Regions from separate parts of the Chryseobacterium geocarposphaerae genome, predicted to be linked through region 2. Evidence: riboswitches for the same ligand, from Rfam matches in the RefSeq annotation. Region 2 holds a riboswitch; the other holds the start of a gene.
The links. Region 2 has a riboswitch for cobalamin ahead of CLV73_RS07915 (acyl-CoA thioesterase). Riboswitches for the same ligand answer to the same signal wherever they lie in the genome.
Positions count from the first base shown of each region.

Region 1: another riboswitch for cobalamin. It lies ahead of metE (5-methyltetrahydropteroyltriglutamate--homocysteine S-methyltransferase); the one in region 2 lies ahead of CLV73_RS07915 (acyl-CoA thioesterase).

Region 1 covers NZ_PGFD01000001.1:1,143,956-1,148,212, forward strand. Annotated here, with positions in the region: gene udk (uridine kinase) at 1-76, opposite strand, end outside; gene CLV73_RS05125 (Lrp/AsnC family transcriptional regulator) at 226-687, opposite strand; cobalamin riboswitch at 842-1,025, shown strand; gene metE (5-methyltetrahydropteroyltriglutamate--homocysteine S-methyltransferase) at 1,417-3,732, shown strand.
Region 2 covers NZ_PGFD01000001.1:1,788,005-1,792,261, forward strand. Annotated here, with positions in the region: gene CLV73_RS07905 (ATP-binding cassette domain-containing protein) at 1-42, shown strand, start outside; gene CLV73_RS07910 (hypothetical protein) at 76-873, shown strand; cobalamin riboswitch at 919-1,099, shown strand; gene CLV73_RS07915 (acyl-CoA thioesterase) at 1,216-1,599, shown strand; gene CLV73_RS07920 (HD domain-containing protein) at 1,732-2,322, opposite strand; gene CLV73_RS07925 (PadR family transcriptional regulator) at 2,636-2,965, shown strand; gene CLV73_RS07930 (PspC domain-containing protein) at 2,977-4,257, shown strand, end outside.

The DNA.
Region 1 (4,257 bases), 640 kb from region 2:
CAAGCTGCTGAATGATCTTATCAACAACCGTAGTTTTGCCGGATCCTGTACCTCCTGCAATTCCTATTACAAGCATTCTTTTTTTGTTTCTTTATAGTTTTTACAAATATACTATTTTAGATGAATGCAAATAAAATAAATGAGAATCTAAAATTTCAAACAGATGAAAACTAATGCATAATTTTAAAGTTATCAGATATTAATAAGAATTAGCAATATTCAAAATTAAATATTCACCCCATGAATATTTTTCACCTCTGCCATCACAAACGTACTGTGTGTACTTCCGATAGAATCTACAGAGCCTAATTTATTAAAAACAAAATCCTGATAGTGCTTCATATCTCTTACCTGAACTTTCAGTAAAAAATCAAAATCTCCGGAAATATTATAGCATTCTGCGACTTCATCAATCTGTAAAATATCTTCAACAAATCGATTTCCGACAGAACGATCATGGATTTTCAGTTTTACCTGACAAAAAACGGTAAAACCACGATTCAATTTTTCCGCTTCCAGAATGGCAGCATAATGTTTAATATATCCTTCCTGCTCCAGTCTTTTCATCCGTTCAAAAACAGGGGAAGCAGATAGGTTTACTTCTTTCGCGAGCTCTTTTACGGTTAGTTTTGCATTTTTTTGAAGGATTCTCAGCAGTTGAAGATCCTTTTCATCCAGTCTTTCCACAGAATAATATTCTTTTTGGGGGTTCAATTCTCAAATTTACAGAATAATAATCTTTCAAATATACATAAATCGAAATAAAAATCTTATTTTAATCAATATATCCAATCAATATACTTTAATCAATATCTTTGAATCCTATTTTGTTCTTTAATATACTTCATCAAACGGAAAAGGTTTTACTTAAGGTAAATTAATAGGGAATCGTGTGAAAATCACGAGCTGTCGCGCAACTGTAAGTAACACATCAAAGTTTTTGTCCACGCATATCCACTGTGTAAACGGGAAGGATGACAATAACCGTTATAAGTCAGGAGACCTGCCTGTTCCGAATTGACAATGCTCTCGCGGTTGGAGTTTTTGGTTAGACAGATGATATTTTGGAAACGTATTGGGTTTAAAATTTTGATTTTTTAAACGCAAAGATTTTTTATGATGACTTCTTATTTTTTAAGGAGCAAAGAATTGCGACTTCTTCGCTGATGAAGCGTATGGATAAAACGTCCGCTCTTACAATCAATGAAATTGATTCTACTCTGCTCACTTAAGACGTCAAGAAAATTTAATTAAAACTTTGCATCAAAAAATAAAAATCTTATAATTCTTTTCATTAAAAAGAAAAATACGTCTTCACTATATCTTACCAATTCCCCAAAACTTTTCCCTGCAATAGCATTATGAAGCATCCGAAGAACTTTTAAAATCATTGTCTAATTTAAAAGTTGTAAGAAAATGCAAACACATCTTCTTGGCTATCCGCGTATTGGTAGCAACAGAGAACTCAAAAAAGCCTGTGAACAATATTGGGCAGGTAAAATCAATTTAGACGACCTTCTAGAGGTTGGAAAAACCATTACTCAAAGTAATTGGAAACTTCAGCAGGAAGCGGGAATTGACCTTATCCCATGTAATGATTTTTCGTATTACGATCAGGTTTTGGATATGACCTTAACGGTTGGAGCCATTCCTGAACGTTATCAGGAAATTGCTTTAAAAAAGCCCGAACTGGACGTTTATTTTGCAATGGCAAGAGGTTTCCAGAAAGACGGCTTAGATATTACCGCAATGGAAATGACGAAATGGTTTGATACGAATTATCATTATATCGTCCCTGAATTTCAGAAAAACCAGGAATTTAAATTATTCTCCAATAAAATCATCGAAGAATTCATTCGTGCGAAACAGACCGGATTCAATGCAAAACCTGTTATTATTGGTTTATTAACGTATTTACTGCTTGGAAAAGAGAAAGAAGAAGGTTTTGATAAGTTGGATTTAGCTCAAAACTTACTTCCTGTTTATATTCAGATCTTAAAGGAGCTGGAGGGTCACGGTGCGGAATACATTCAGTTTGATGAGCCATTTTTAGCATTAGATTTAACTGAAAAAGCAAAAGAAGTCTATCAGTTTGTGTATGCTGAAATCAAAAAACAGTTCCCTAAGCTTACATTTATTGTCGCAACTTATTTTGACGGCTTAAAAGACAATCTTTCACTCGCCACTTCCCTACCTGTCGATGTTTTACACATTGACCTGGTTCGTTGTCCAGAACAATTGGATGAAGTTTTGAATAATATTCCCAATACTTTAAGCCTTTCTTTGGGTGTTGTAGACGGCAGAAACATCTGGAAAAATGATTTTCAGCATTCTTTACAGTTCATTAAAAAAGCTGTTCAAAAAATTGGTTCGGAAAGGGTTTTCATCGCCCCGTCCTGTTCTTTGTTACACTCTCCTTTCGATCTGGATTCAGAGAAAAATGAAGAAACTTTATCTCCCGAAATCAAACAATGGATGGCTTTTGCGAAACAGAAAGTGTATGAAGTTGTCAATTTAAAGAAATTGGCTTCAGAAAACCCGGATTACAATACGTTGCAGATTTTAGCAGAAAATAAAAAAGCGATTGAAAACCGTAAAACATCTCCATTAATTCACAATCAAAAAGTAAAAGACCGTATTGATGTTACTACTGAAAGTGATGCCCGAAGAAACAATCCATTTAATGTTAGAAAAGAAGTACAACAGGAAGTACTGCAGCTTCCTTTATTTCCAACAACTACCATCGGTTCATTTCCACAGACAAAAGAGGTGAGAAACTGGCGTGCCAAATTCAAGAAAGGGGAACTGAATGCCGAACAATATGATATTTTGCTAAAACAGGAAACCGAAAGAACGATTCGTTGGCAGGAAGAAATCGGAATCGATGTGCTTGTTCACGGGGAATTCGAAAGAAACGATATGGTGGAATATTTCGGGGAACAATTGGCTGGGTTTGCGTTTACACAAAACGGTTGGGTTCAAAGTTATGGAAGCCGTTGTGTGAAACCTCCGGTGATTTTCGGAGATGTATACAGACCGAATCCAATGACTGTTTATTGGTCGGAATATGCTCAATCTTTAACTAAAAAATGGGTAAAAGGAATGCTAACTGGACCTGTAACGATTCTTCAATGGTCTTTTGTACGTGATGACCAACCTCGTTCACTGACCTGCAAACAGATCGCTTTAGCAATTCGAGATGAAGTCAATGATCTGGAAAAAGCAGGAATCAGGATTATCCAGATTGATGAACCTGCGATTCGTGAAGGACTTCCATTAAGAACATCCGACTGGCAGAATTATCTGAAATGGGCAGTTGAAGCGTTCAGAATTTCAGCAAGCGGCGTGGAAGATGCAACACAAATTCATACCCATATGTGTTATTCTGAATTTAATGATATTATCCAAAATATTGCTGATATGGATGCCGATGTGATTACGATAGAATGTTCCAGAAGCCAGATGGAATTATTAAATGCTTTTGCAGATTTCAAATATCCTAATGAAATCGGACCGGGAGTTTATGATATTCACTCACCAAGAGTTCCGTCTAAAGAGGAAATGGTTGAACTGTTGAAAAAAGCACAAACTGTTATTCCTGTGCAACAACTTTGGGTTAATCCTGATTGCGGCTTGAAAACCCGTCATTGGGATGAAACAGAAAAGGCTTTGATTGCGATGGTGGAGGCTTCTAGGGAAGCTAGTAAGGAGTTTGCTTTGGAGACGTTTTGATTTTTTTATTGATATTTATTTTTCAGGAGCCTTTTGGGCTCCTGTTCTAGTAATTTTTACTATATTCGAAAAACTTCAAACTTTCTTAATTACAATAGAATGAGACTTTTATTCTTGTTTCTTTTAATATCAACATCATTATCTGCACAATTAAATAATGATTTAAAAAATCAAATAAAGTTTAAAAGCTATAGGTATTTGGATAGTATTGATGTTTATTCTAAAAAATACCCAATAAACTTATTGAAGGTTCTGGATCAATTAGAAATAAAAACAATAAAACTATTGGTTCAATAGGATTCTCCATTGAAATCACCTCAAATAAAAACAATAAAATAGTTCGCGTTTTAAAATCTGAATCAACTCATTACGAAAAGTATGATGGAAAGCCTCAAAAAAGCATTATTACTGAAATTACAATATATTTTGATAATTTTCAAATTCCTTATTTAGCGAAATATATATCCAAAATATATATTTCTGGATCACTGGTAACAAGTAAAAATAAACTCTTTAATCTAAAAG
Region 2 (4,257 bases):
AAAGAATTGCAACGCTATAATTATCTCCCGAAAAACATTTAATTTATATATTTGAACTATCAAAAAATTTTCAAGATGATTTCTCTGAACAAAGCATTTTATATATCTATTTTCAGTCTTTTTTCTTTGGCTTCTGTAAAGGCTCAGAATAAAGTTCCTTTCGGAGTGGTAAAAGCAGAAGAAGGCTATGCAATGGTGCGTGTTCATAAAGATGATTATCGGAAAATCGTTGATAAAATCCGTATGAAAACCGGTGATGTGTTTGTCTATGTAAAACCTGCTCCGGGAGAAACAGAATGGATCTGGATCAAATATCCTGAAAAAGATGATACAGACAAACCTTTCGTAAGATACGACAGCATTACCAAGGAAGGGATGGTAAATAAAAACCGTATTGTTTTTGTAGACCAGTTACCTAAATTTACCCCTTCTAAATCTAAAAACGGGAAATCTTTAATTTTCACAGACGATACCAATCCTAAAATACCCGGAAACCAAAGAACCAAAGTTATTATTGACATTTACCCTTCTTATGCTCACATTAAGAAACAGGAAAAAGATGCTGAAGGAAATATCATTAAAATTGACAAACAGAAAACCTGGGGAATCGGTAAAGAGCTTCCAGAAGGAATGACTGAAATAAAGTCTATCCGTGTACAGCAACCGGGAAGAGGCTCCGTTTTTGTAAGGGATGCCATAAAAAACCTGTTTCAGCCTACGATGGATTTTGATAATGTAGGAGTCACCGCTTTAGATCAGGATCATATCTTCTTATATATGATTAATGGTTCCGGAGAAAACCGTTATGTCACCTTCTGGTCTATCAAACAGGGAGCGGCAATTAGTCAGATTATTTACAAAAACCCGGAATAATCTCTTAATTATTCTTATTTTTGCCTTCGAAAAAGTTTAACGACTTTATTCATCATAGAAATTGGTTCTGCTTAGCTGCTGATTAATAGGGAATCGTGTGAAAATCACGAACTGTCGCGCAACTGTAAGTAACTGAAGTCTTTATAAAATATTCCACTGTGCTACCGCATGGGAAGGAAATAGAGATGTTACAAGTCAGGAGACCTGCCTTTTTCTTTAAACAAAAAACTTTCGCGATCTGAAGTTTATTGATCTGATGGATTTTAACAGGTATATTTTATGTCCCTGCTATTCTTCTGTTATTTTAATCTATTTCATTTCGCCTTAATTTAATAATGAAATATGACTACAGAAGAAAGAATTGAAGCATCAGAAACCCGAATTTTCAAAGCAGTTTTCCCTAACACAACCAATCATTACGATACGCTTTTCGGAGGTACAGCGATGCAGCTCATGGATGAAGTGGCTTTTATTGCAGCTACACGATTTGCAAGAAAACGTGTGGTAACGGTAAGCAGTGATAAAATTGATTTTAAAAGATCTATTCCCGCAGGAACGATCGTAGAACTAATCGGAAAAGTTTCCCATGTCGGAAAAACAAGTATGAAAGTCAATGTTGAAATCTATACGGAACAGATGTATTCCTATGAAAGAGAAAGAGCTATTGTAGGGGATTTTACTTTTGTAGCCATAGATGAATTTAAGAAACCAATCTCAATATTATAAAAAAGGTTGCGGCGACCTGCGGTCGCCGCAACCCTATATTTTCAGCATGTTTATTATGAGTTTCGGCGGGCAAAGCCCGCCGAAACTTTTTATTTACCTTCCTTCATTGTGGACTAAAACTTATTTTACAAATTACCTCAACACCTTTTCAGATTCAAGGCTAAGGTTCAATAAATGATGGAAAGCCTCTCCCATTTCATCGGAAGCTCTTACGATGGCATTCTCCAACATATTTCTGATTTGTTTTTCCGTTACTCCGGCTTCTGTCCAGCTTTTTCCCGAAGTATGGGAATTCAGGATGAAAGGCATGATTCTGTCGATGGCACAAGCAAAAATGGCATCCGGAGTTTTTTCTTCCTCAAATTCAAGCCACAAATTAAAGAATTCCGTACGCAAAGGTTCATCTAAAATCCCGAAGATCTTTTGGGCAGAAAGTTTTTCTCTTTCAAATTTCCCTACCATAGCAGCTTCATCAAATAAAAATGTATCTCCTGCTTCAATCTCTACCAGATCATGAATGGAAAGCATTCTTATTACTCTCAATAAATCAATATCTGCCCTGTTTTTCGCGTAAGGAAAAAGAATCTGAGCTAAAATAATTATTTGCCAGGAATGTTCTGCCGTATTTTCTCTTCTGGTATCATCCGCATTATAGTTTCTTCTTTGTACATTTTTCAGGGCATCTACCGCCAGGATAAAATCAATCTCCTTCTGTATTTTCATTCTTTATTGTTATTTACATGATCATATTTTGAATTCATTTATAAAATGTCGATCAAAATTTCTGACCTAAAAATACGAAAATTTAAAATTTTTGGAAAATTTTAAGGCTTAAATAAAACTAAGATGAAAATCAACAAAAATTTATTTTACTGATTATCAATATTTTAAATAATAAAATTAAAAAATTACACTACTTTGTATTGCATAATACCATTTTATTTACATATCTTTGTAATGTAAAATCGAAATAGGATCAACTAGCTAGGTTCCGAACTTCGAAAATTATATAACTAATTAACAAAACTTATTAAAGATGAATACTGAAAATACCAAAGCGCAAATGCGAAAAGGAATTCTGGAATTCTGTATTTTAAGTCTCATCAATCATCGTGAAATGTATGTTTCCGACCTAATAGATGAACTGAAAAAAGGAAAACTGGATGTAGTAGAAGGAACACTCTACCCTCTTTTAACAAGATTAAAAAACGGCGAGTTCCTTTCATACAGATGGGAAGAATCTACAGGAGGACCTCCGAGAAAATATTACCAGATCACCGAAAAAGGTAAATTATTTTTAGATGAACTTCAAAATACCTGGAACGAACTAACAGATTCCGTAAACCAAATCACTCAAAAAAATTAAAAAACAAAGCTATGAACAAGACACTCTCAATAGGACTCGCAGGTTTTTCTTTTACCATAGAAGAACACGCATATATAAAGCTTAGCGATTACCTGAATGCACTGAGAAGCTCGCTGGATGCTTCGGAAGCTGATGAGGTAATGCATGACATAGAAATCAGAATGGTAGAAATCTTCAGAGATTCTTTAGGAAAACGTGAAGTAATTAATGATACTGATGTAGAAAAAGTAATTGCTCAGATCGGATCTCCAGAAAAAATCGAAGAACAGGAAGAAGCTTATTATTCTGAAAAAAACACAAAAAAAACATACTCTTCAGGAACTGAATATACGGATAAAAAACAATTGTTCCGTGACCCTGAAAGACAAAAAATAGCAGGTGTTTGTGCAGGTTTGGCTCATTATGTAGGAATGGACATTACAGCAATGAGAGCGATCTGGTTAGGGATTTTCATCTTAGGGATTTTCACAGCAGCCGTTTCATCAACCCTTGTTTTCCTACTTTACGTAATCCTTTGGGCGGTATTACCAAAAGCAGAGACAGCAGCAGATTTCCTGAAAATGAAGGGAAAGCCTATGAACTTCGACAATCTTAAGAATGAGTCTAATAAATTGGTACAATTTGCCAACGAATCTACTCAGAGGGTCGGAGAAATCTATAACGAGAACAAACCTTATATCAATAACGCAGGAAGTGGACTTTGGAATGTATTCCGTTATATCTTAGGTGGAATCTTCGCATTCATGTCCTTATCTTGTTTAATCGGAGTATTTGTAGTATTCGGCTTCATGGGAGCAGACAGCGACTTCCCTCCTGTCAGCGAAATGAATTTCTATTTTGACAATGACAGTATGAAATACATCATCATGGCATTGATCACCTTAGGAAGCTTGATTCCTGCAATGATCTTCGGATTATTAAGCATTAAATTAATTTCTCCTAAAACGAAATTAAGAAACACGGGATGGGTAATCGGAGCATTATTCCTTGCATTGATCTCTTTAGGCACTTATTTCGGAGTTAGCATGGCAAGACAGGAAATGTTCCTGAAAGGTCATAAGGAAGACACGGAAGAAGTTGCTATCAACACACAATCTGACAGTATTTATGTAGATGTAAAGCAAGTGACTATTCCTCAAAATTTCAAAGGGTACGATAACGATCTTTATTCCGATAAAATCTCTGTATTCAAAAAAGACTGGATCCATGTGGATGTAACAAGAAAAGCAGATATCAAAACTCCATATTTGATTATTAAAAAAGAAGCTAAAGGATATAATCTTCCATTAAAT